DNA from 3 places in the Vibrio tasmaniensis genome. Region 1 is predicted to be linked to each of the others. Evidence: riboswitches for the same ligand, from Rfam matches in the RefSeq annotation. Region 1 holds a riboswitch; each other region holds the start of a gene.
What was found. A riboswitch is a leader RNA that binds a small molecule or an ion and turns the genes downstream of it on or off. The one in region 1 is predicted to bind thiamine pyrophosphate.

Region 2: linked by a shared signal. The riboswitch ahead of thiC (phosphomethylpyrimidine synthase ThiC) and the one ahead of thiB (thiamine ABC transporter substrate binding subunit) in region 1 are both predicted to bind thiamine pyrophosphate.
Region 3: linked by a shared signal. The riboswitch ahead of thiD (bifunctional hydroxymethylpyrimidine kinase/phosphomethylpyrimidine kinase) and the one ahead of thiB (thiamine ABC transporter substrate binding subunit) in region 1 are both predicted to bind thiamine pyrophosphate.

Annotation. Positions count from the first base shown of each region.
Region 1 is NZ_AP025510.1:370,980-378,663, reverse strand. Features, by position in the region: gene thiP (thiamine/thiamine pyrophosphate ABC transporter permease ThiP) at 1-1,330, opposite strand, end outside; gene thiB (thiamine ABC transporter substrate binding subunit) at 1,457-2,449, opposite strand; TPP riboswitch at 2,503-2,622, opposite strand; gene OCV44_RS01765 (flavin prenyltransferase UbiX) at 2,666-3,289, opposite strand; gene mpl (UDP-N-acetylmuramate:L-alanyl-gamma-D-glutamyl-meso-diaminopimelate ligase) at 3,328-4,686, opposite strand; gene fbp (class 1 fructose-bisphosphatase) at 4,956-5,966, shown strand; gene OCV44_RS01750 (gamma-glutamylcyclotransferase family protein) at 6,072-6,425, opposite strand; gene tamB (autotransporter assembly complex protein TamB) at 6,499-7,684, opposite strand, start outside.
Region 2 is NZ_AP025510.1:30,778-38,461, forward strand. Features, by position in the region: gene OCV44_RS00145 (multicopper oxidase family protein) at 1-837, shown strand, start outside; gene crcB (fluoride efflux transporter CrcB) at 938-1,321, shown strand; TPP riboswitch at 1,384-1,482, shown strand; gene thiC (phosphomethylpyrimidine synthase ThiC) at 1,613-3,562, shown strand; gene OCV44_RS00160 (thiamine phosphate synthase) at 3,562-4,854, shown strand; gene OCV44_RS00165 (HesA/MoeB/ThiF family protein) at 4,844-5,626, shown strand; gene thiS (sulfur carrier protein ThiS) at 5,623-5,832, shown strand; gene OCV44_RS00175 (thiazole synthase) at 5,835-6,599, shown strand; gene thiH (2-iminoacetate synthase ThiH) at 6,607-7,684, shown strand, end outside.
Region 3 is NZ_AP025511.1:1,092,943-1,100,626, reverse strand. Features, by position in the region: gene tenA (thiaminase II) at 26-694, opposite strand; gene OCV44_RS19135 (ABC transporter substrate-binding protein) at 703-1,659, opposite strand; gene OCV44_RS19130 (ABC transporter permease) at 1,793-2,608, opposite strand; gene OCV44_RS19125 (ABC transporter ATP-binding protein) at 2,601-3,359, opposite strand; gene thiD (bifunctional hydroxymethylpyrimidine kinase/phosphomethylpyrimidine kinase) at 3,349-4,257, opposite strand; TPP riboswitch at 4,354-4,465, opposite strand; gene OCV44_RS19115 (DMT family transporter) at 4,564-5,481, opposite strand; gene OCV44_RS19110 (helix-turn-helix domain-containing protein) at 5,567-6,295, opposite strand; gene OCV44_RS19105 (DUF2999 family protein) at 6,543-6,794, opposite strand; gene OCV44_RS19100 (YdcF family protein) at 6,925-7,684, opposite strand, start outside.

The DNA of each region.
Region 1 (7,684 bases):
AACGCGTGAAACCTGTCATTCCCAAACTTGCGCACACATACTGATACTGCTGAGACAAATGCAACATAGGTTGAGCCAAGGTTTTAATTACGTAAGGCAGCGCCATTAAACTGTTCACTGCAATCACGATAAAGAAAGCTAAGCTGAACACATCGGTGAATGAACGCAGTAATAAGAAGAGGCCCGTACTGATCACAAGCCCGGGAGTGACTAAGATAATGGTGCCAATCAGCTCGATTTTATCGGCTCGAAAATTCTTGTTCTGTAAACGCCATGCTCGACTAGTCAGCAGTATGGCGATACCAATACCAACAGCGATAACACTCGCTAAGGACGCCACTCGAACCGAGGTCATCAACGCCGCCCAAAACGGCTCACTGCTGAGTACAGTCAGTGCTTGCGAGTTAATACCATTGACAATAACCATAGCTAATGGCGGTAATACCAGCATTGAGACGATGATGATCCAAAAACTATCCCAAGCTTTTGACCACCAGCTGTCCTTAACCAAATATTTATCTTCTGACAGCTGACTGGCCGTCACGGAAATAGGCTTAGACAGGCGTTGAATACTCACTGCTAGCACACCACACAGCAGCATTTGCCATATCGCGAGTAAAGCGCCAGCCTGCAGGTCAAAGTCGAATTTAATTGCCTGATAAATAGCGAGTTCGATAGTGGTTGATTTTGGTCCACCGCCTAGTGCCATCACGGTAGCAAAGCTGGTAAAACACAGCATGAAGACTAAACCACACACATGTGGCAGTTGCTGTCTTAAGCGAGGCCATTCAACCCATCTGAATTTGTTCCAATGACTCATACCCAAATGAGCACACAACTTATGCTGCTCGGCAGGTACGGTATCTAAAGCTTGTAAAAGTAAACGGCTGGCATAAGGCAGGTTAAAGAAGACATGTGCGAGCAAAATACCATTCAACCCATAAATCGAGAATGGCAGTTTAATATCGAAGTTCGCCAGAAATTTAGCTAACCAACCACTGTTACCATAAATAGCTAGCAAACCAAATACGCCAACTAATACGGGTAAAACCAGGGTCGAAGCAAACAGTCTTAACAACAAGGCCCGTCCAAAAAATTGTCTGCGACACAGCGCATGAGCAATAGGTATAGCAAAGCCAACACTCAGTACCATTGAAAGTGTCGCTTGATAGAAACTGAATTTCGTTACATGCCAATAGTAAGGATCGGACCATACTTGGCTGATATCAAGAGAAGGGGCATTGCTTAGCAATGCCCCAACTGCTGAAACCACGAAGGCGGTAATGAGTATCGCAACCCAAACCCCGACCTTAGGTGTTTTCTTTATCATAAATTGATTTTTTACCGTAAATGGTTCACTCCAAACATAACAAATGAACCTTTAAATACAGAAAGCTCGTTTTTTAAAAGTACGTTAGAAAACTCATTTTCTTAATATAGTAAGTTAAATCGTAAGTTAAAAAGTAAGCGCACTCTGCCATTCACGAATCCAAGGCTTACGCTTCTCGGCGATCTCTTCTGGTGTAAAGCTTAGCGCTTTCTGAGGAACCGTAAGTTGCTCGAACCCTTTTGGTAGCTCAACATCGGTCACTGGGTACATCCAGTTGCCCGTTGGCATCGCTGATTGGAACTCGTCACTTAGGATAAATGCCATAAACTCATCAGCCAGTTTTTCGTTCTTGCTGCCTTTGACCTTAGCTGCCACTTCGACTTGAGTGTAATGACCTTCTTCAAAGCTTGCTGCTGCGTACTTAGAATCACTTTCTGCAATGATGTGGTAAGCAGGAGAAGTCGTGTAAGACAAGACTAAGTCCGACTCACCCTTTAAGAACATAGAGTAAGCTTCAGACCAACCTTTAGTCACAGTCACCGTTTTCTGAGCAAGCTTCTTCCATGCTGCAGTTGCTTCATCACCGTAAACCGACTTCATCCATAGCATCATGCCTTGGCCTGGTGTTGATGTACGTGGATCTTGATAGATAACCTTAAGATCGTCACGTTGCTCAACCAGTTCTTTCAGGCTCTTTGGCGGGTTTGCTAGCTTCTCTTTGTTATAGATAAACGCAAAGTAACCAAAATCATAAGGAACAAAGGTACTGTCGTTCCAACCGTTAGGAAGCGTCACAGATGATGTATCAACACTGTGCTCAGCCAATAAGCCCGTCGATTTCGCTTCAGCCATGAGATTATTATCTAGGCCTAAGATGATGTCAGCTTTGCTGTTGCCACCTTCAAGACGTAAGCGGTTTAGAATAGACACACCATCTTCTAACGCGACAAAATTCACATCACAACCACACTTTTCTTCGAATGCTTTTTCAACGGCAGGACGAGGGCCCCAATCCGCAGCAAAAGAGTCGTAAGTGTAAACCGTTAAGGTGTTGTCTGCTGCGAAGGCAGAAAAAGAGATGGCTGTAGTAACAGCAAGAGTTGTTAATGTTAATTTCACTGGACGCTCTCCATGGTCTGAGCGGCACAGGTTTGAGGGAGGAGAACGGTAGAGGTTGTTCCTAACTCAATTCCTACGCCAGCATTATCTGGTTCAGGTTTACGGGTCCCAAGCGTCTGCTTGATCTCAGCTCGCATTCATTATTTGAATGGTTCGCGCCCCGATGAGTGTTCAGGATTGTAATTTGATTTTTAACAATAAGCCATCAAGTTTGGATCAATTACGTTGATCGTAACCCCAACGTGGCACTAAACCTTGCTCGATACCAAGGTGATCGAGAATACGTGCCACCATAAAGTCGATCAGATCTTCAATCGACTTAGGTTGATGATAAAACCCCGGAGCTGCAGGCATAATCGTCACGCCCATGGTAGAAAGCTTATGCATATTTTCTAAATGGAGCGTGGAAAATGGCGTCTCACGAACCACTAACAACAGCTGGCCTCGTTCTTTCATAACCACGTCTGCTGCGCGCTCGATCAGATTATCTGATAGGCCATGAGCAATTGATGCCAAGCTTCCCGCAGAACATGGACACACCACCATCTGCTTCGGTGCTGCTGAACCAGAAGCAACCGGTGAGAACCAATCATCTTTGCCACACACCACTAGCTTTTCTGGGTCGCAACCTAAATGCTTAACCAAAGCTTGTTTCGCAGCATCTGGCCCAGCAGGTAACTTAAGTTCATGCTCGGTCGCCAACACCACTCGCGCTGCCGACGATATCAGCAAGTAGACCTGATAATCGGCGGCCAAAAGGCATTCAAGTAAACGCAGGCCATAAGGCGCACCGGATGCGCCAGTGAAAGCAAGAGTTATCGCTTTATCGTGTTTTGTCATGTTCTCAATTACTTCAAATTATAAGGTCGTAGATGGCGTTAGCCTTTGAGTGCCAATCCATCCAACAATTTTTGGTGAATGCCACCAAAGCCACCATTACTCATTACCAATATTTGGTCACCCGCTTGTGCCTCTGAGACAATTTTAGCAACGAATGCATCCATGTCATCACCCACATGTGCCGGCTGGTGACAAGCATCCGCGACATCTTGTACCGACCAATCAATGTTATCGGGTTGGAATAAGTAGGTAGAATCCGCCAGCTTCAACGAATCAGCCAAGGTTTCTTTGTGTACACCGCGCTTCATTGTGGCAGAACGAGGTTCTAAAACGGCAATGATTTTCTTCGTGTCGACCTTATTACGTAAACCGCCTAGCGTAAGTTCAATTGCCGTTGGGTGATGAGCAAAATCGTCATAAACAGAAACACCAGCTACCTCGCCTTTAAACTCCAAACGACGTTTAGTATTAATAAAGGTAGTCAACGATTCACAAGCGAGATCAGGTGTTACACCCACGTGTCGTGCTGCGGCAATCGCCATCAAAGCATTGTTTACGTTGTGGTCGCCCACTAAATCCCAGTTTACGGTTCCAACACATTCATTTTGGAAGTAAACCTCAAATTGAGAGCCATCTTTAACTCGCTTCTTAGCATCCCAATCGCCTTGCTCGCCACTCGATTCAGTTTCACTCCAGCAACCGCGATCTAGAACATCTTCAATAGCCGTATCTTGTTTAGGAGAAAAAATGCGGCCATTACCAGGCACAGTGCGCACTAAGTGGTGGAACTGACGCTTAATCGCCTCAAGATCATCGAAGATATCAGCATGATCGAACTCTAGGTTATTCATCACTAAGGTTCTTGGGTGGTAATGAACGAACTTAGACCGTTTGTCGAAAAAAGCACTGTCGTATTCGTCAGCCTCTACCACAAAGAACATGCTTTCACCAAGGCGAGCTGAAATACCAAAGTTACCCAATACCCCACCAACCAAAAAGCCCGGTGCATAGCCACAGTCTTCTAAGATCCAAGCCAGCATGCTCGATGTCGTTGTCTTGCCATGCGTTCCCGATACCGCCAGAACCCAACGGTCATGCAGTAAGAACTCTTGCAACCACTGCGGCCCTGAGGTGTATCTAAGATTGTTATCCAATACATACTCAACACACGGGTTGCCACGGCTCATCGCATTACCAATGACCACTAAGTCAGGTCTTGGTTCTAATTGGCTCGGGTCAAACCCTTCAATAATTTCAATTCCTTGAGATTCCAACAAGGTACTCATTGGTGGGTAAACATTCGCGTCACTACCGGTAACCTTGTGACCTAATTGACGAGCCAATACCGCAGCACCTCCCATGAAGGTGCCACAAATTCCTAAGATATGAATATGCATAAATTGCTTCCAAACGCTTGGCTAAATGAACCATGTCTAAATCAAACTACTGCACTCATTATCATTAAATGAAGATTAAAAGCGAGTAGCAATGCAAAACAAATTTAGTCGACATAGTAAGTGAGATCTGCGTCGCTTAGTTCATTACCATTAAAAAGATCTAACCTTTAGAATTTAACTAGGCGTCTAGGTGAATAAAGCCCGAATAAGAGGCGAATCCTATTGTGCTCAAATTCCCCCTAATATTGAGAGAAGTTTAAGGAAATAACATGTCTGAGATGCGCACCCTTGGTGAGTTCATTGTTGAGAAACAGAGTGACTTCCCCCATGCAAGCGGTGATCTTTCATCCCTTTTGTCATCAATTCGTCTTGCTGCGAAAATTGTTAACCGTGAAATCAACAAAGCAGGCCTTGTCGACATTACTGGCGCTGTTGGTACAGACAACGTTCAAGGTGAAGAGCAACAAAAGCTAGACCTTTACGCGAACGACAAATTTAAAGCGGCTCTAGAAGCTCGTGACCAAGTTTGTGGTGTTGCAAGTGAAGAAGAAGACGAAGCTGTCGCCTTCAATAAAGAGCTCAACAAAAACGCAAAATACGTCGTTCTGATGGACCCACTTGATGGTTCTTCAAACATCGATGTCAATGTTTCTGTTGGGACAATCTTCTCTATCTACCGTCGAGTATCGCCTGTTGGAACCCCACCAACACAAGAAGACTTCCTACAACCAGGACACAAACAAGTAGCCGCGGGTTACGTAATTTACGGCTCTTCAACTATGCTAGTTTACACAACCGGTGCCGGTGTAAATGGTTTCACCTACGACCCGTCTCTGGGAACCTTCTGCCTATCTCATGAAAACATGATGATCCCTGACGAAGGTCAGATTTATTCGATCAACGAAGGTAACTACATTCGCTTCCCTACGGGTGTTAAGAAGTACATCAAGTACTGCCAAGAAAATGAACCAAGCGACAATCGCCCTTACACATCACGTTACATCGGTTCTCTAGTATCAGATTTCCACCGTAATCTGTTGAAAGGCGGCATCTACTTGTACCCAAGCACACAAAGCCACCCACAAGGGAAACTGCGTTTGCTATACGAGTGCAACCCAATTGCCTTCATCATGGAACAAGCTGGCGGTATTGCCTCCGATGGCGCCCAACGCATCATGGATATAAAACCAACTGAGCTGCACCAACGTGTGCCTTTCTTTGTCGGTTCTAAGAACATGGTAAAAAAAGTAGAAGAGTTTCTTAAACTTAACAGAGACTAATCGTCTCGCTTATTTCTCAAATTAACGCCATTAAAAAAGCCAGCATCACTTGCTGGCTTTTTGTTCGACAACTCAGAATGTATAGATATTACGAATAGATAGATGTCACGGGTTGTCCCGCTTACACCAGTCACCCGAAAGTATTTCGTTATTAGCCGTTAGATCAAGCTGATACAAATATACCCATGCTAAACCAAATATCGTCTCTATTTGCTCGCGACGATACTCAACAGGAACATCCTCTAACCGATCGAGCGACGCTAAAACTTCGTCGTTAATGGCATAGACTTCGCCAACGACACTTTTCTTTCCAAGAATCATCGCTGGATAGGCACCTAAATCAAAAAGAGCGTACTCTTCAAGGGTTTCAAACCGACCTAAGTACTCGCATTGCTGCAAATAGTGGTGGTTCGATTGACCTTGTCTCAACGTTCCATATACAAAAACAAGATGTTGCATAAATACCCCATAATCCTTTCGATTTGCATACCGACCAATGGATGAAACCTCAGTAATTTGAATTCAAATTGATTTACTCAAATTCAAATTGATAGAGAAGGTCCACGGCACTATCCAGCCCTGATACAGCTTCCACATAGAGATCCTGCATCAAACGATAGCGAACGGTAAACTCACCTAACGAGTTAAAGATACCTACGCCATACTTCACTTGTAAACCAGGGAGAATGTAGCCGCTGACCGTAACCTGGGAATCATCCCCAGAGCCTGCGGTATCCAGTTGCAAGTCCTGTACGCCAAAAGCCTCGCCAATTTCGCCGACAACCTTACCGCTCTTAGCCAAACTTAAGCCAATTAAGGTCGTTGTCATTGAACCGTTCGACTCACCATCGATATCTTGACCACGTAAAATATAGGACAGCGCATTCGCTTGCGGCATTGCGGGGTCAGAGTAAATCTCTATGGTTGGCTCAGTAGCTGGGCCTGTCACACGAATACCAGCGGTCACATCATCTTGAGTATTGTCAGGGTTACGTATCGCATTGATCGCTACATATGGTTGATCCGGAGGCCCATTCATTAGAATCTTACCTTCTTTGATCAAGAGATCTTGTCCAAAGGATTGGTAAGTACCATCCACGATGTTTACCTCACCTGTGATAAAAGGACCTTGGTCTTTTTGAGCGACATTCAACTTACCGATTAATCCCCCTTCAAGGCCGAAGGCTGAAAGTTTAAAGTCATCACCAATGGAGATATTAATATTGGTCATCACATTAAATGGGATCGTACCTTCACTTTCAGGCTCAAGCTCTTTATTCAAGATAACTTGGTCAGAAGAGATGCCTACCGCTGAAGGGGGTAAGTCTTCCACAACGATTCGCCCCCAAGGTAATGCAATATCACCAGTGATTTTCGCAAGTTCTGGTGTGACATCAATGGTCATGTCAGGAACAACCTTCACTTTAACCATTGGCGGAATATCAACCATCAACTCATCGGCAAACACTCTGACGTTAGAGTGCCATGCTTTAAGATCTTGCCAATTCCCGGAACCTTCGATATCAAGGTGACCATCAGGCGTTTCAACATTCGCATCCAGTTTTGCACTATAACCATCAAAGTCGAGGTCGATACGACCATCTTTAATATCGACTGGCGTGACATCGCCTTTGACTTGAATACCATCAACAGAAAATTGACCAAAAACTTGAGGGTGCATCAAAGAGCCTTTTACCTTTAAGTCACTCTCCAGGTCG
Region 2 (7,684 bases), 340 kb from region 1:
TTAATGATTCCCCGACTCAGTGCTCGTATGGGCACTCCTGGTGAGTGGAGTAGCGTTAATGGAGTTCATGAACCTGTATACCAGTTGAAGCAGTATGCAGCGACTAGACTGCGTATTGCTAATGTCGATAATACGATCACTTATCCTATTGCTATCGAAGGGGCTGAGGCATGGGTGATTGCCATCGATGGTAACCCTGTGAAAAAGCCTTACAAACTGACTCAACATAAAATCGGCCCAGGGATGCGCGTGGATATTGGACTGATCGCTCCTAAAACTGGTGAGCGAGTTAACGTTCTCCAAATGAAGGGACGTTTCCCATTTTCTTTGTGTGAATTTGAAGTCGTAGATTCAGCATTTACTCAAAAGCGAGTGTTGCCATTATTACCATTGAATCCAGTACCTAACCTAGATCTTGCTAATGCTGAAGAGATCGATTTTGTGTTCGAGTGGGAAGGCGCGGTATCACCAGTATCTAAAGATGGGAAGTCGATGCCTAAATTTTGGCTTACTAATAAAAGAGCATGGGAGGGGATGAGCAAAGACAGTATCCCTGAACCGTTGGCGACTTTAGATTTAGGTAAGACTTACATATTCGATCTTAAGAACGTCACTCAGTATCATCACCCGATTCATATTCACGGTCATACATTCACTGTATTGGAACTTGATGGTAAAAAAATTGAAGAACCTTTCCATACCGATACAGTGCTACTTGGAAGAAACGGCCGAGCTAAAGCGGCATTTGTTGCAGACAACCCAGGACGTTGGATGTATCACTGTCATGTTATAGAACACATGAAAACGGGTTTAATGGGATATATCGAAGTTAAGTGACACCTGTAACGTTTAATATTTGCGCATGCATTCTTAGTTTCTACCCTCGCTTTTATCGGCGGTAAAGCTAGAATATAGGGACTATTGTTTGGGAGGATTCATGGGTCAGTTATCTATTTTAGGTTTTATTGCCATTGGTGGCGCATTTGGTGCTTGTTCGCGCTATTTGATTTCAGAGTTATGTGTAGTGATGCTAGGGCGTGGCTTTCCTTATGGTACGCTGACTGTTAACGTGATTGGCTCTTTAATTATGGGATTACTCATCGCAGCGTTTGAGAATGAGATGGTTGCGACAGAACCATGGAGACAGATCATCGGTCTTGGTTTCCTTGGAGCATTGACTACATTTTCTACATTTTCGATGGATAACGTGCTTCTTATGCAGCAGGGTGCTTTCTTTAAGATGGGACTCAATGTGCTACTCAACGTGGTTCTCAGCATCTCTGCAGCATGGATCGGTTTCCAACTTCTGATAAAGTCTTAAAACTTTCTTACGGTTTGTTAACAACTCGGCTTGGTTTATCCAAGCCGTTTTTATATACTCGGTAATACTTGTCGGAGTGCCATATGGCTGAGACCGTTAACTCGGGATCCGTTGAACCTGATCAGGCTAATACCTGCGAAGGGAACAAGAGTAGATATCTAACTAGAATCCTTCTAGAGATCTATCTCCAGATCACAACTGCATTTTCTTGCTGTGATCCCTCTTGTAGCATCTAATCCGTCAAGCATTTTTATCCCTATAAATAATGGCTAAAAGCCAAGGAAAAATGCTATGTCGAGTCGTAAACAAGCAAGACTGGAAGCGAAGAATTTCATTGATTCTTTATCCGTACAACCTTATCCAAATTCAAAAAAAGCTTATATCCAAGGATCTCGCGAGGACATTCAAGTCCCTGTACGAGAAATATCACTCGCTGATAGCCTTGTTGGTGGTACCAAAAAAGAGCCTGTATTCGAACCTAATGTACCCATTCAAGTTTACGATACCTCAGGTGTTTACACTGACCCTACACATCAAATAGACCTGTATAGCGGCCTTCCTAAGTTGCGTGAGCAATGGATTGATGAGCGTGGTGATACGGAACTGTTAGATGATGTAAGCTCTGTTTACACTAAAGAGCGTTTAGAAGATGAAACTCTAGACGACCTTCGTTACGGCAATCTACCTAGAATTCGTCGCGCGACTGGCGGTCAATGTGTTACTCAGCTGCATTATGCTCGTCAGGGGATTATCACTCCTGAGATGGAGTACATTGCGATACGTGAGAACATGGGACGCCAGAAGTTTGCTGATGAGCAGCTGAACCATCAACACCCTGGCCATAACTTTGGCGCCAACCTACCTAAAGAAATTACCCCTGAGTTCGTACGTAAAGAGGTTGCTGAAGGCCGAGCTATTATTCCTTCAAACATCAACCATCCAGAATCAGAACCGATGATTATCGGCCGAAACTTCTTAGTGAAGGTGAACGCCAATATCGGTAACTCTTCAGTAAGCTCTTCGATTGAAGAAGAAGTTGAGAAATTAGTATGGTCAACTCGTTGGGGTGGCGATACCGTGATGGACCTTTCCACCGGCCGCAATATCCACGAGACTCGCGAATGGATCTTGCGTAATAGTCCGGTGCCAATTGGTACGGTTCCTATGTATCAAGCGCTTGAAAAAGTGAACGGCGTTGCGGAAGACCTTAACTGGGAAGTAATGCGTGATACTTTGATCGAGCAAGCAGAGCAGGGTGTTGATTACTTCACTATCCACGCAGGCTTACTGCTTCGTTACGTACCAATGACCGCTAAGCGTGTGACTGGTATTGTCTCTCGTGGCGGCTCCATCATTGCGAAGTGGTGCCTTGCTCATCACCAAGAAAGTTTCCTTTATACCCACTTCCGTGAGATCTGTGAGATCTGTGCGAAGTACGATGTAGCTCTGTCATTGGGTGATGGTCTACGCCCGGGTTCGATTGCTGATGCCAATGATGAGGCTCAATTCTCGGAGTTACGTACTCTAGGTGAGTTAACTAAGGTTGCTTGGGAATACGACGTGCAGGTGATCATTGAAGGCCCTGGACATGTGCCAATGCACTTAATTAAAGAGAATATGGACGAGCAGTTAGAGCACTGCCATGAAGCACCTTTCTATACTTTAGGTCCATTGACTACTGATATTGCCCCTGGTTATGACCATATTACCTCTGGTATTGGCGCGGCCATGATTGGTTGGTACGGCTGTGCAATGCTCTGTTATGTCACACCTAAAGAGCACCTAGGCTTACCAAATAAAGAAGATGTGAAGACTGGCCTGATTACATACAAGCTAGCAGCACACGCAGCGGATCTTGCTAAAGGACACCCGGGCGCACAAATTCGAGATAATGCACTCTCAAAGGCACGTTTTGAATTCCGTTGGGAAGACCAATTCAATCTAGCTTTAGATCCTGAAACCGCGCGTTCATTCCATGATGAAACTCTGCCACAAGAATCCGGTAAGGTTGCTCACTTCTGCTCAATGTGTGGACCTAAATTCTGCTCGATGAAGATCTCTCAGGAAGTCCGAGAGTATGCGAAAGATACCGAACAAGTGGCTGCTGATCAGGCTATTGAAATTAAGATGTTGGATAACCCGTTGGAAGGGATGCGTCAGAAATCACAAGAGTTCCGTGATACTGGCTCTGAACTTTACCACCCAGCTGTGGGCGTAAAAGAAGCTCAATTAGAGGAATAATGACAGTGAAGATTCTCATCCCATCTCAAGACATCGAGTTAACGGGGGAGGTTCAAAACTGTCTATTGGTTGCTAAGCGACAAGGCTTGGCAACCGGTGCAGTTGAGTTGGGTGTAAGCCCAACTCAATACTTCTCTGTTGTTGATATTCAGCAGACGTTATCTATCGGCTTTGCTCATGATCTTGATTCATTAGCGGAGTGTAAGTTAGCGGAACTGAACCATGTTGTTGATTACAGTAATTCAGTTGCACTAACTGACGTTTGTGGCGCCTTTACACAATATCCAAACACTATCTATATTGGTGTCTCAGATGATTCATCTGTAATGGATATCTGGTCTCACCTAGATGCTAATCGTGTCATCAAGAGTGAAACTACAGCTCATCAAGAATTAGATAGTCGTGGTCATTTTGCTTGGTTGCTTACTTTGTTGGCGCTGGAATTCCCATTAGAAGACGCACTAGTTTTAGCTCGCGCTGCATCGAATGTTTCACGTGGAACATGGCCAGCACATTATCAAGACTTTCCTATCCCTGTTCTTGAAGATCAACGATTGGACATAAGCGTTGGTTGGACTAACCAAGGGACATCTCTTTCTTTTCCTGAATTGAGTAAGAGTAGCCTCGGTTTATACCCAGTAGTTGATGATGTTGAGTGGATCGAAAGGTTGCTCAAGCTTGGAATCAACACTGTTCAACTACGTATTAAAAACCCGCAGCAAGAGGACTTAGAACAACAAGTTGCGCGATCAATCGAGCTTGGTCGAGAGCATAACGCTCAGGTTTTTATCAATGATTATTGGCAGCTTGCACTCAAGCATGACGCGTTTGGTGTTCATTTGGGGCAAGAGGATATTGAAGAATCAAACCTCTCACAGTTGAGCCAAGCAGGTATTAAGATCGGTCTCTCGACTCATGGCTATTACGAGTTGCTACGCATTGTTCAAATCAACCCAAGCTATATTGCGCTAGGGCATATCTTCCCAACAACAACTAAACAGATGCCATCGAAACCTCAGGGTTTAGTTCGTTTATCTCTGTATCAACAGCTGATTGATACTATCCCATACACAGAACAACTTATCGGTTATCCGACGGTTGCTATTGGCGGTATTGACCAATCGACAGCTGAGCAGGTGTGGGAGTGTGAGGTATCGAGTTTGGCGGTGGTACGTGCGATTACATTGGCGGAAGACCCACAGAAAGTGATCGAATTTTTCGAAAAACTGATGGTACCTAAATCTCCAACTATCAAGGAAGAGGTTATACAGGAGCCTAGCTATGTTGAGTGACTTTGAATTCATTCGTTATCAACGACAAATTGCGTTACCTGAAGTGGGTGAGCAAGGGCAACGCAACCTACTAAATAGTCATGTGTTGATCATCGGTTGTGGTGGCTTAGGTAATGCTGCGGCTCTTTACCTTGCGGCTTCTGGTGTTGGAAAGATCGTGCTGGTCGATGATGATTGTGTCGATTCATCGAACCTGCAACGACAGGTCGCGTTCCGGGAAAATCAGTTAGGTTCGCCTAAGGTTGAAGCGTTGAAGCAACAACTGAGTGAGCTCAATGGTCGCAGCCAAGTAAGAACCATCAATCAACGAATGAGTGAAAGTCAGCTTGAGCTTGAAGTGATGCTAGCTGACTTAGTGTTGGATTGTACTGACAACTTCGAGTCACGCCAGCAGGTTAACCAAGCATGTTTCAGCGCGAAGACCCCTTTGATTTCTGGTTCTGCAATTGGCTGGAAAGGCCAGTTTATTGTATTTGATTATCAGAATCAGAAAGGGTGCTATCACTGTTTGTTCCCGTTCAGACATCATCCACAAACGACTCGTTGTAGCGATAGCGGCATCATCGGCCCAGTTGTTGGCACCATAGGTAACCTTCAAGCTTTGGCTGCTATTCAACGTCTAACTCGTGGTGAGTTTCAGGTCGCAACACACCAACTCAAACTGTTCGATGGCCAGACGATGAATTGGCAAAACCTTATGGTCACTCAAGATAGTGAATGTCCTGTGTGCAGTGCGTCTGTAGTTAAGCATTTAGAAGAAGAAATCCAATGAGCCATATAACGATCTCGATAAACGAACAATCAGAACAAGTAGCACACTCATCGTCTCTAGCGGACATTATCCAAGTTCTAGCATTACCCGATCTAGGTTGTGTATTTGCTATCAATAATGCGGTTGTCCCGCGTAGCCAGTGGCAACAAACGGTCGTTAATGAAGGCGACGCTATATCTCTTTTCCAAGCTATTGCAGGGGGCTAACCATGTTAACCATCGCAGATAAAACGTTTCAATCACGTCTGTTCACTGGAACGGGTAAGTTCGCCAATAAGCAATTGATGGCGAGTGCTATTGAGGCTTCAGGTTCGCAATTGGCAACCATGGCGCTGAAGAGGGTTGATATTCGCTCTGAGCAAGACGACATTTTACAACCCATCATTGATGCTGGCGTGAACTTACTACCGAATACATCAGGTGCTAAGAATGCAAAAGACGCCATCTTTGCTGCGCATTTGGCTCGTGAAGCACTGGGTACAAACTGGCTTAAACTAGAAATTCACCCAGATCCAAAGTACTTGATGCCGGACCCAATTGAAACGCTTAAAGCTGCTGAGCAACTGGTTAAAGATGGCTTTGTTGTGTTGCCTTACTGCCATGCCGACCCAGTATTGTGTAAACGCTTGGAAGAGGTGGGTTGTGCTGCGGTTATGCCGTTAGGTGCGCCGATTGGTTCAAATAAGGGTATTGCGTCTGCAGATTTCTTAGAGATCATCATCGACCAAGCGAATGTCCCTGTGATTGTTGATGCGGGCATTGGTGCGCCATCTCATGCTGCTCGTGCAATGGAAATGGGCGCAGACGCTGTGTTAGTGAATACGGCTATAGCTGCGTCGCAACAGCCTGTTGATATGGCGATTGCTTTTAAGTTGGCGGTTGAGGCGGGTCGAATGGCTTACCTTGCTGGACTTGCAGGAAAAGTATCTCACGCGGTTGCTTCGAGCCCGTTAACTTCATTCCTAGACGAGTAGTATTGCTATGACGTTTGTTGATCGATTTAAACAGCTCAACTGGGATGACATTGGTATGTCTATCTTCAGTAAAACGGCAGCGGATGTTGAACGTGCTCTGAGTAAACCCAAACGTGACTTAGAAGACTTTAAGGCTCTGATCTCTCCGGCGGCAGAACCTTACTTAGAGCAGATGGCACAACAATCGTTGGCGCTAACTCGCAAGCGGTTTGGCAATACGATGTCGCTTTATATTCCCTTATACCTATCTAACCTGTGCGCTAACGCGTGCACGTATTGTGGTTTCTCAATGGAGAACCGTATCAAGCGCCGCACGCTTACTTTGGATGAAATTGATGCCGAAAGTGCGGCTATCAAAAAGATGAAGTTCGATAGCGTTTTGTTGGTCACCGGTGAACACGAAACTAAGGTCGGGATGAATTACTTTCGACAGGTGTTGCCGAATATCAAAAAGCAATTTAACTACCTTGCGATGGAAGTGCAGCCGCTTGATCAACATGATTACGCCGAGCTTAAAACTCTCGGTTTAGATGCGGTGATGGTTTATCAGGAGACTTATCAGCCACGAACCTACGCTGAGCATCACTTACGCGGTAATAAAATGGACTTTGAATATCGCCTTGAAACCCCCGATCGCTTGGCAAAGGCGGGGATCGATAAGATAGGGATTGGTGCCTTGATTGGTTTGGAAGATTGGCGAACCGACTGCTTCTTTGTTGCTGCTCATTTAGATTACCTAGAGCGTACTTATTGGCAGACACGTTACTCGATTTCATTCCCACGTCTTCGCCCGTGCGAGGGTGGAGACTCTAGTGGAGGATTACAGCCTAAATCAGTCATGAACGATAAACAGTTGGTTCAGCTTATCTGCGCATATCGACTCTTGAATCCTGAAGTCGAGCTATCTCTATCTACTCGTGAGTCTGCAACCTTCCGCGACAATGTGTTGCCATTGGGTATCACGAGTATGTCGGCGGCTTCTAAAACCCAGCCTGGCGGTTATGCTTCTGGTGAAGAAGAGCTCGAACAATTTGAGATAAGCGACGAGAGAAGTGCTGCTGATGTTGAGTCAATGATCCGACAGC
Region 3 (7,684 bases), on a different replicon from region 1:
GGCTAGCGACAAGGTTTAGCCGTGATTAGTCATTAAGTGCATTCAGCCCTTGCTGCCAAAAAGCCACTTCCATACGCGTTGCGGTTTTAAAGATATGAACGATGTTTTGACCGCGCTCGCTGTTGATATCAATTTCAGCCAGTAGCTGATTGAAATACTCTGCGCCAGTTTCCACGCCAGACTGGAACTCTTCTCCGCCGTAAAGCTGCAGCCAGCTCGCGTATGGGTTGCCTTCCAATACAGTATCACTGCTTTCTAACAGCGCTTTACCGATAACAGCGTAACCGATTGAACACGGAGCCAGTGCCGCATATAAGTCGACAAGATCACCTGTCATACCCGCATCTAGAACGTAGCGCGTGTAAGCAACTGTGCCGAAGTCTTCAGGTTCATTTTCTAAATCCGATTCGGTTAAACCCCACTGACCACAGTAAGTCACGTGGTGAGAGATTTCAGAATCTAGCAGAGCATGAACACTTGGCAGTGCACGGCGCATATCAGCCAGTGTCTTTGCCTTGTAAATTGCCAATGCATAAGCACGGGCATACTGCTTTAAAAACAAAAAATCTTGCTTCAAGTAATGCAGAAAACACGGCTGAGCAAGTGTGCCGTTTGCCAGCGTTTTAACAAAATCATGCTCGGTGTAGTCTTGCCAATCTTGCTGACAAGCTTGGATTAAGTCTTGGTATTTCATGAGATTCCTTAGTCAAAAGTCGGTACGTAATCTGCGGCTTTTGGTAGTGATTTGATGATGCCTTTGTCGAACATGAACTGCGCGTAATCGTCGTAACGCTTCATATCTACAGCAGAAGGGCGAAGTGCAAAACGAGTCAATGTGTCGTTCCATGCGCGTTGGTTAAGCTCGTTGTTCAACGTATCTGGTGAATACGCCACAAACTCACTCCACGAATCTTGCGGGTGGTTCACAATGTAAGTGGTTGCTTGCTCAAGTGCTTTGTTGAACGCTTTGATTGCTTCGTCGTCGTGTTTCTTTGCGTTCGCAACAAAGATAAGCTCATCGTAAGCAGGCACACCGTGCTCTTCTGGGAAGAATGCCTTCGCTTTAAAGCCTTCAAGGGCTAACTGGTTAGTTTCGAAGTTACGTAAGCCACCCCAAATTGCGTCTACCTTGCCCGATGCCAATGAAGACGACAGTGCCCAGCCGACATTGATGGTTTGCACGTCGGTAAATGCAACATTTTCCTGAGCTAACATGGTGCCGATCGTCGCTTCTTCGTTGCCCGCAATCGCGATACCGATCTTCTTGCCTTTCAGATCCGCTAGTGAATCGTTCTTGCCATTATCTAAAACCATCAACGTATTCAGTGGTGTCGCAATAAGGGTTGATGCACGAACCAGAGGCAAACCTGCTGCCACATCCATAGTTAGGCTTGGTTGGTAGGTTACCGCTAAATCGACCTTACCTGCCGCAACCAATTTTGCTGGTGTGCTTGGGTCTGCTGGCTCTTGAATTTCAATGTTTAAGCCTTGGTCAGCAAAGTAGCCTCGCTCTTGAGCAATCACAATTGGGCCGTGGTTCGGGTTCACAAACCAATCCAACATCAGTGTCAGTTTCTTTTGTTCAGAATCCGCCAATGCATGACCTGAAACTAGCGAAGCAAGCAGTGCCACAGCACCTAATAATTTTGTGTTTTTCACAGTTAAACCTTTCCTTTTGAATACTATTCTTATGTATAGAACTTAAGTTGAGCAATATTGCGTTAGTAGAATTTATGTTTAAATAAATAAGTGGGGCTAAAATTTCTCGAACGAAATGTTATTGAGCGAGCCATCACTGGTTTTCCCAAGGGATAGCTTTTTTAAGTAATTTATCGGTGACGAAGTAGAGCGAAATAGACAGCACCGCCAAGATGAATAAGGCAGCAAACATCTCATCAATGATCATGCGTGCGTTGGCTTGCAGCATTAGGTAACCTAGCCCCTCACTCGAACCCACCCACTCGCCGACGACTGCGCCAATTGGGGCAATCACCACAGCGACACGAATGCCAGACGCCAGTGTTGGCAATGCAGCAGGCAATTGGATATAACGGAGCAATTGCCATTTCGATGCGCCCATCGTTTTGGCAAGATCAAGATAACCAGTCGGTGTATTACGTAGGCCGTCGTAACAACAAGTGGTCACGGGGAAGAAGATAATGATCGCCGCCATCACCACTTTTGACGGGATGCCATAACCCAGCCACAGCATCAATACTGGCGCAATCGCAAACACAGGGATGGCTTGGCTAGCAATTAAGATAGGCAACAACCAGCGTTTCAGCGGTTCGAACATCAACATCTGTAGGGCGAAAAATAGCCCCATAGACAAACCGAATAACAGACCAAGTAAGATCTCCTGCGCAGTCACCCAAGTGTGTTTGAGTAACACATCGTAGCGTTCAATTAGCTTGATGAAGACTTCTGCGGGAGCTGGCAGAATGAAGCTTGGCATCTCGAAGATAACCACCACCAGTTGCCATAAACCGAGAATCACGGCGCTGCTGATCAGCAAACGCATAACGGGATTCATCTGACGAGGGCGCTTAGTCGTGATCTGTGTGTTAGTTGAACGAGCCACAGCTTCGCTTCGCGTTAGATCATTCATAATCACGCTCCAACTGATCTAAGATCGCTTGTTGTAACTCAGCACATTCACCATCTAGCACTCGCGGCGTTGACGTGTGAGGCACAGATAAAGAATGAGCACTCGCAGGCGTGCCTTGCAACACATACAAGTTATCCGCCAAACGCACCGCTTCTTGTGGATCATGAGTGATCAACACAACGGTTTTATCTCTTAACAGTTCACACGCTAAGGTCTGTAACTTGTGTCTTGTTACCGCATCCAGCGCAGAGAAAGGTTCGTCCATCAGCACAACAGGTTTGTCTTGCATTAAGGTGCGAGCCAAGGCAACACGCTGGCGCATACCACCAGACAACTGATCCGGCATAGTAGACGCGTGATCAGCCAAACCAACCGCTGCTAACAACTCTAATGCTTGATTAGTTTGTAGTGCTTTATTAGAAGCTGGATTTTGAAAGCGATGACTCAGGCATACATTGTCGATAACCGACAGCCATGGCAGTAACAAATCCTGCTGCGCCATGTAAGCGATGCGATCCGTTAAAGGCAATTCATCAGAGGTTGTCAATGTTCCCTGCCACTCCACCTTGTCGTCCAACAAGCCTGCCAGATAACGCAATACCGTGGTTTTCCCGCAGCCACTTCTACCCAACAATACCGTCCACTTACCTGCGTTTAAGCTAAGCGACAATCCCGATAAGGTTGCGTGCTCGCTGTCGTTATAACGTAAGGAGGCATTGCTGAGTTGAACGCCAACCGTATTAACGGACATTGCCGTGTCCAGCGAAGAAGTGATTTACCGGGCCATGACCTTGACCAACTTGAAGTTCGTCAGCATGGGCAATCGCGCGAGAAATGTATTGTTTACCGAGGTCAACAGCCTCTGAAAGCGTGTTGCCTTGAGCCAAGAAAGAAGCAATGGCAGAAGAGAGCGTACAACCCGTGCCATGGGTGTTTTTGGTAGGAAAACGTTTAGCGCTAATCAGAGCAGATGTGGTTGGCAGAATCAGTAAGTCGTTACTGTTCTCATCTTTCTCTAAGTGACCGCCTTTTAGCAGGACAGCTTTAACACCCAGTGCGCGTAAGTCTTCAATCATGCCCTGCATTTCGGCTTCGCTTTCAGGTACTGGCTTGCCTGTTAACGCCGCGCCTTCTGGCAAGTTAGGCGTAATGATGTCTGCGAGTGGAATCAGCTCTTGTTTTAGCGTGGTGATAGCCGAGTTTTCTAACAGCAGATCACCACTTGTCGCGACCATTACAGGGTCAATCACAAGGTGTTTAGGTCGATATTGCTTAATTTTGTCTGCAACGACTTTGATGATTTGCGAATCAGCCAACATACCAACTTTTACTGCCACGATATTGAGATCAGTAAAAACCGCATCTAACTGGCTAGCGACATGGTCGAGTGGAATAGGAAAAATGGCTGACACGCCTTGCGTGTTCTGGGAAGTGATAGCGGTAATCACAGAACAAGCAAAACTACCGGTAGCAGACATGGCTTTAATATCAGCTTGGATACCTGCACCGCCGCCACTGTCAGAACCCGCGATGGTTAAAACAATCGGAGTATTCGTGCGGATCGTGTCTTCAGCAGAGTGCTGCTGAGTTGAGGATTTTGGAGTTGAGGCTTTTGGCGTTAAATCTTTTGAAATAGAACTGTGTGTCATTGTCGCTCCTACTATCTTACAAGACGTAGGAGAACGAACACTGATCGAAGGAGAAGTCGCATTAGGCTCATGAAAGTTTTCATGGGTGCAGACGTAGATCGAGTGCTTATAGTTCCCTACGCCAGTGTTAACTGAATCAGGTTCAACGGGTCTCGATTAACGATCTCAGCAAACACCAAATAAGGTATGTGCCCCCCGACTATTGATAGCGATAGTAACAGCACTCTCACAACTGAGATACTGATTTTATTCAATTATAAGAATTACACATGAAAAAATTTCAATTAGACTCAACAAAACAAATACTTATAACGTTCCTTTAGATGGCTTCGACTGTATAAACAAGCACAAAACAATCAGAGACATACCTAGCCAGCCTGTAAAAGGAATCAGCTCACCGACAACACAGACGGCAAGCACCGCTGCAACTACCGGTTCAAACAGAGTCAGCAGATTGGCACTGCTCGCAGTCACGTGGCGTAAACCAAAACTGAACGCGATATAACCCAAGCATTGTGGGATTAACGTCAGATAACTGATGACGAATACGTTAATCTCCGAGGAAAACAGGTTATCACCAGTAAACCAGAGCGTTGGCAGCAACAACATCGCACCGAGGCCAAAAATACTGCCCATCGCCGCTTGTGACTTAATCCCTTTATCTATCAATGCTTTTGTCGCCCAAGAATAAATGGCGTAACACAAACCAGCGACCAGACCTAAGCCAATGCCCAATAGCTTTAGATCCTCACCGGATTCATTCGCCGATGAAGCTTCTGAAAACACCAACAGCCCAATACCTACCACACCAATCGCAAAGCTTGTAAGCCAACGTAGGTTGATATTATTCTTTTTGCTAATCAGACACTCTAACAATGCGGAAAAGAAAGGTGCGGTAGCAATCGAAACCACGGTGCCAATCGCCACACCTGATAATTTCATTGAGGAATAGAAAGCTAAAGGATAGACCGCCAAAGCCAAAGCGCTCACTGCCAACAGCTTCTTGTTCTGCAAAAGTTTGTCGAAAGCGAATAGGATTTTTCGATACGCCAAGCCCGCTTGCATTAGACCACCGACGCCCATAGAGAAAGCACCAATCGCTAATGGGCTTAGATCAGGAGCAAAACTTGCAGCGGTGCCTGTCGTGCCCCATAAAATAGAAGCAAACAAGATGGCTAAAGTGCCCGTTTGGAATTCGTTAACGCGATTGATGGCAAGATTCATTTCTATTACCCAATTTTCAGTTCTGAAATAGATAATAGTGAAGATTGATATAAGTTAGTTTGCCGAAAGGACGCTATTGTTGTTTCTAAAGACTGTCTTTCATTGAGCCTAGAAACGCCCTTGGAGACATGCCAAAGTGCTGAGAGAAGCGACGACTGAAAGCAGACACATCACTATAGCCCACATTTTCAGCAATCAATTGAACCGGTAAATCGGTATGAGTTAACAAGGCTTGGGCTTTCTCCATACGATAGCGAGTGATGTATTTAAGCGCACTGATCCCCAGGCACTCTTTGAAGCGTTTTTTGAATTGAGTGGGACTCAAACAGGCTGTTTCTGCAAGTTGAGATATAGAGAGAGGTTGGGCGTAATTATCCGCTATCAATCTTTGTACCGCACGGATTCTTGGGTCGATGCTCTTGCTCACTTGTTGTTGCTCTAACAGCAATGCAAACACATCCAAAACTGATGACTCAATGCCACTATCGACCTGATATTCCAGCTGCTTCTCAACAAACAGCAAGAAGCTCATCAAAGGTGGTGTGATCGTGAAAACCGAGAGCTCATGCTCTAACAAGTGCTGCGGTAACTCCGCCATATCCGCGACAATAAACCGCGCGGCTTCATCCGCTTTAAACGCATGCGCTGTGGTTACCGGAATCACCACACATTCGCCCACGGCCACTTTGCCGACATACCCCACCATTTCGATATTAATACTGCCTTGGATCGGCAATACCAATTGATGATGGTCATCATGAGCATGGGTATTAAATTGCTTGGTGTAAGATCGAATGCTTAAGCTAGGTTTCATGAGCAACGCCGGAATTCAGTTTATTGAAACATGAGTGTTAAAACGAAATTACATGATTTAAGCGAGGGAGTCACATCGGGCTAGTGCTTTTGTCGTCTCCCCTGTCTAGCCTGTTCTAAGTCGGATCAAAAAAGCCGTTTAAGTATTGATACTCAAACGACTTTTTATTGGAGTCTAATTCGCGATCTCAAGAACAGTTAACCGAATCGGCTATCACTCCCTAACAAAATCGCTCATTCAGACTCTACTATTTTTGAAGTTGCTCTTTAGCGGCTTCAACCTTAGAAAAATCTAGGCCAAGCTCTTCAACTGCTTCTTTGATTAGCGCAGGGTTTTGCATTACCTGACCCATCAGCATTTGAAGCTTATCTTGTGGTAAACCAAGTTGGCTGATTGTCGCCATTGCTGCAAGAGGGTTCTCGGTCAACGTCTTGAATATCTCGCTGATCTGCTCGTCGCTAATATTGTTCTCTTTCAACATTGCTAAAATCGGGTTCATTTTTTTGCCTTTGAAACACTAAATTAAGTAGGAGCACAGCATACCATCTAGCTGTGCTCGATTGTACTAGCAAGTGAAGCTTTGGTTTAACACGAACTGTGCTTTTCCCAAACGCAAATAATGCTTGAGCTTAACGAGATTCCAATGGGTAAGAACGGTAGCTCCACATACCATACGTTCTCAGTGCGTCGCGGTAGATGCCTAGAAGCTCACCACTGCTCGCTTTCTTAAGATCTTCTAGCGGCTTATCTGGGTAAGAAACGGTATCGAAGGTAATACCCTGAGGGCCCGTTTGCCAGCTAGCGATCTCAAACAGAGTTTGACCACGACGAACATGGCTTGCCGAGCTGATAATGGTCGCATGTTTAATATCATGACGAGCAAGCGCATAGCTACTGAACAAGGCATTGCCTACCGTGCTGGTCGCGTAGTTCTCTTCAATGATGCGGTCTTTGCTTACCCCTTTTGAGATAAGCCAATCCGCCATTAACTTGCCTTCTGTCTTATGGTTCTTTGGCACGCCGCCGGTTAACACGATCATCGCATCTGGGTTCGCTTTCGACATTGCTAATGTCGTTTCAAGACGTTCAATCAAGATTTCATGCATAGAACCATCAGGGTTAAGCGCGTAACCCAAAGTGACGATGGCACCGTGGTCGCTCAACAGTCCCTTATCCGCAGACTCTTTAAGAGGAGTTTCTAACACGCGGTCGACCGTTGCAAAAATACGTTTGATGTCTTCTGCTTTACCTTTATTCAGGCTTTCCAGCTTCTCCATGTGCTTGTTGGATTCACTGTCATTGCCTTCAAATCTTTGCCAAACCGCAAGATATGCGTGCAAGTCGACATCGTCTGGCGCAACCGTCAGTGCTTGTTCAAACAACTCAATA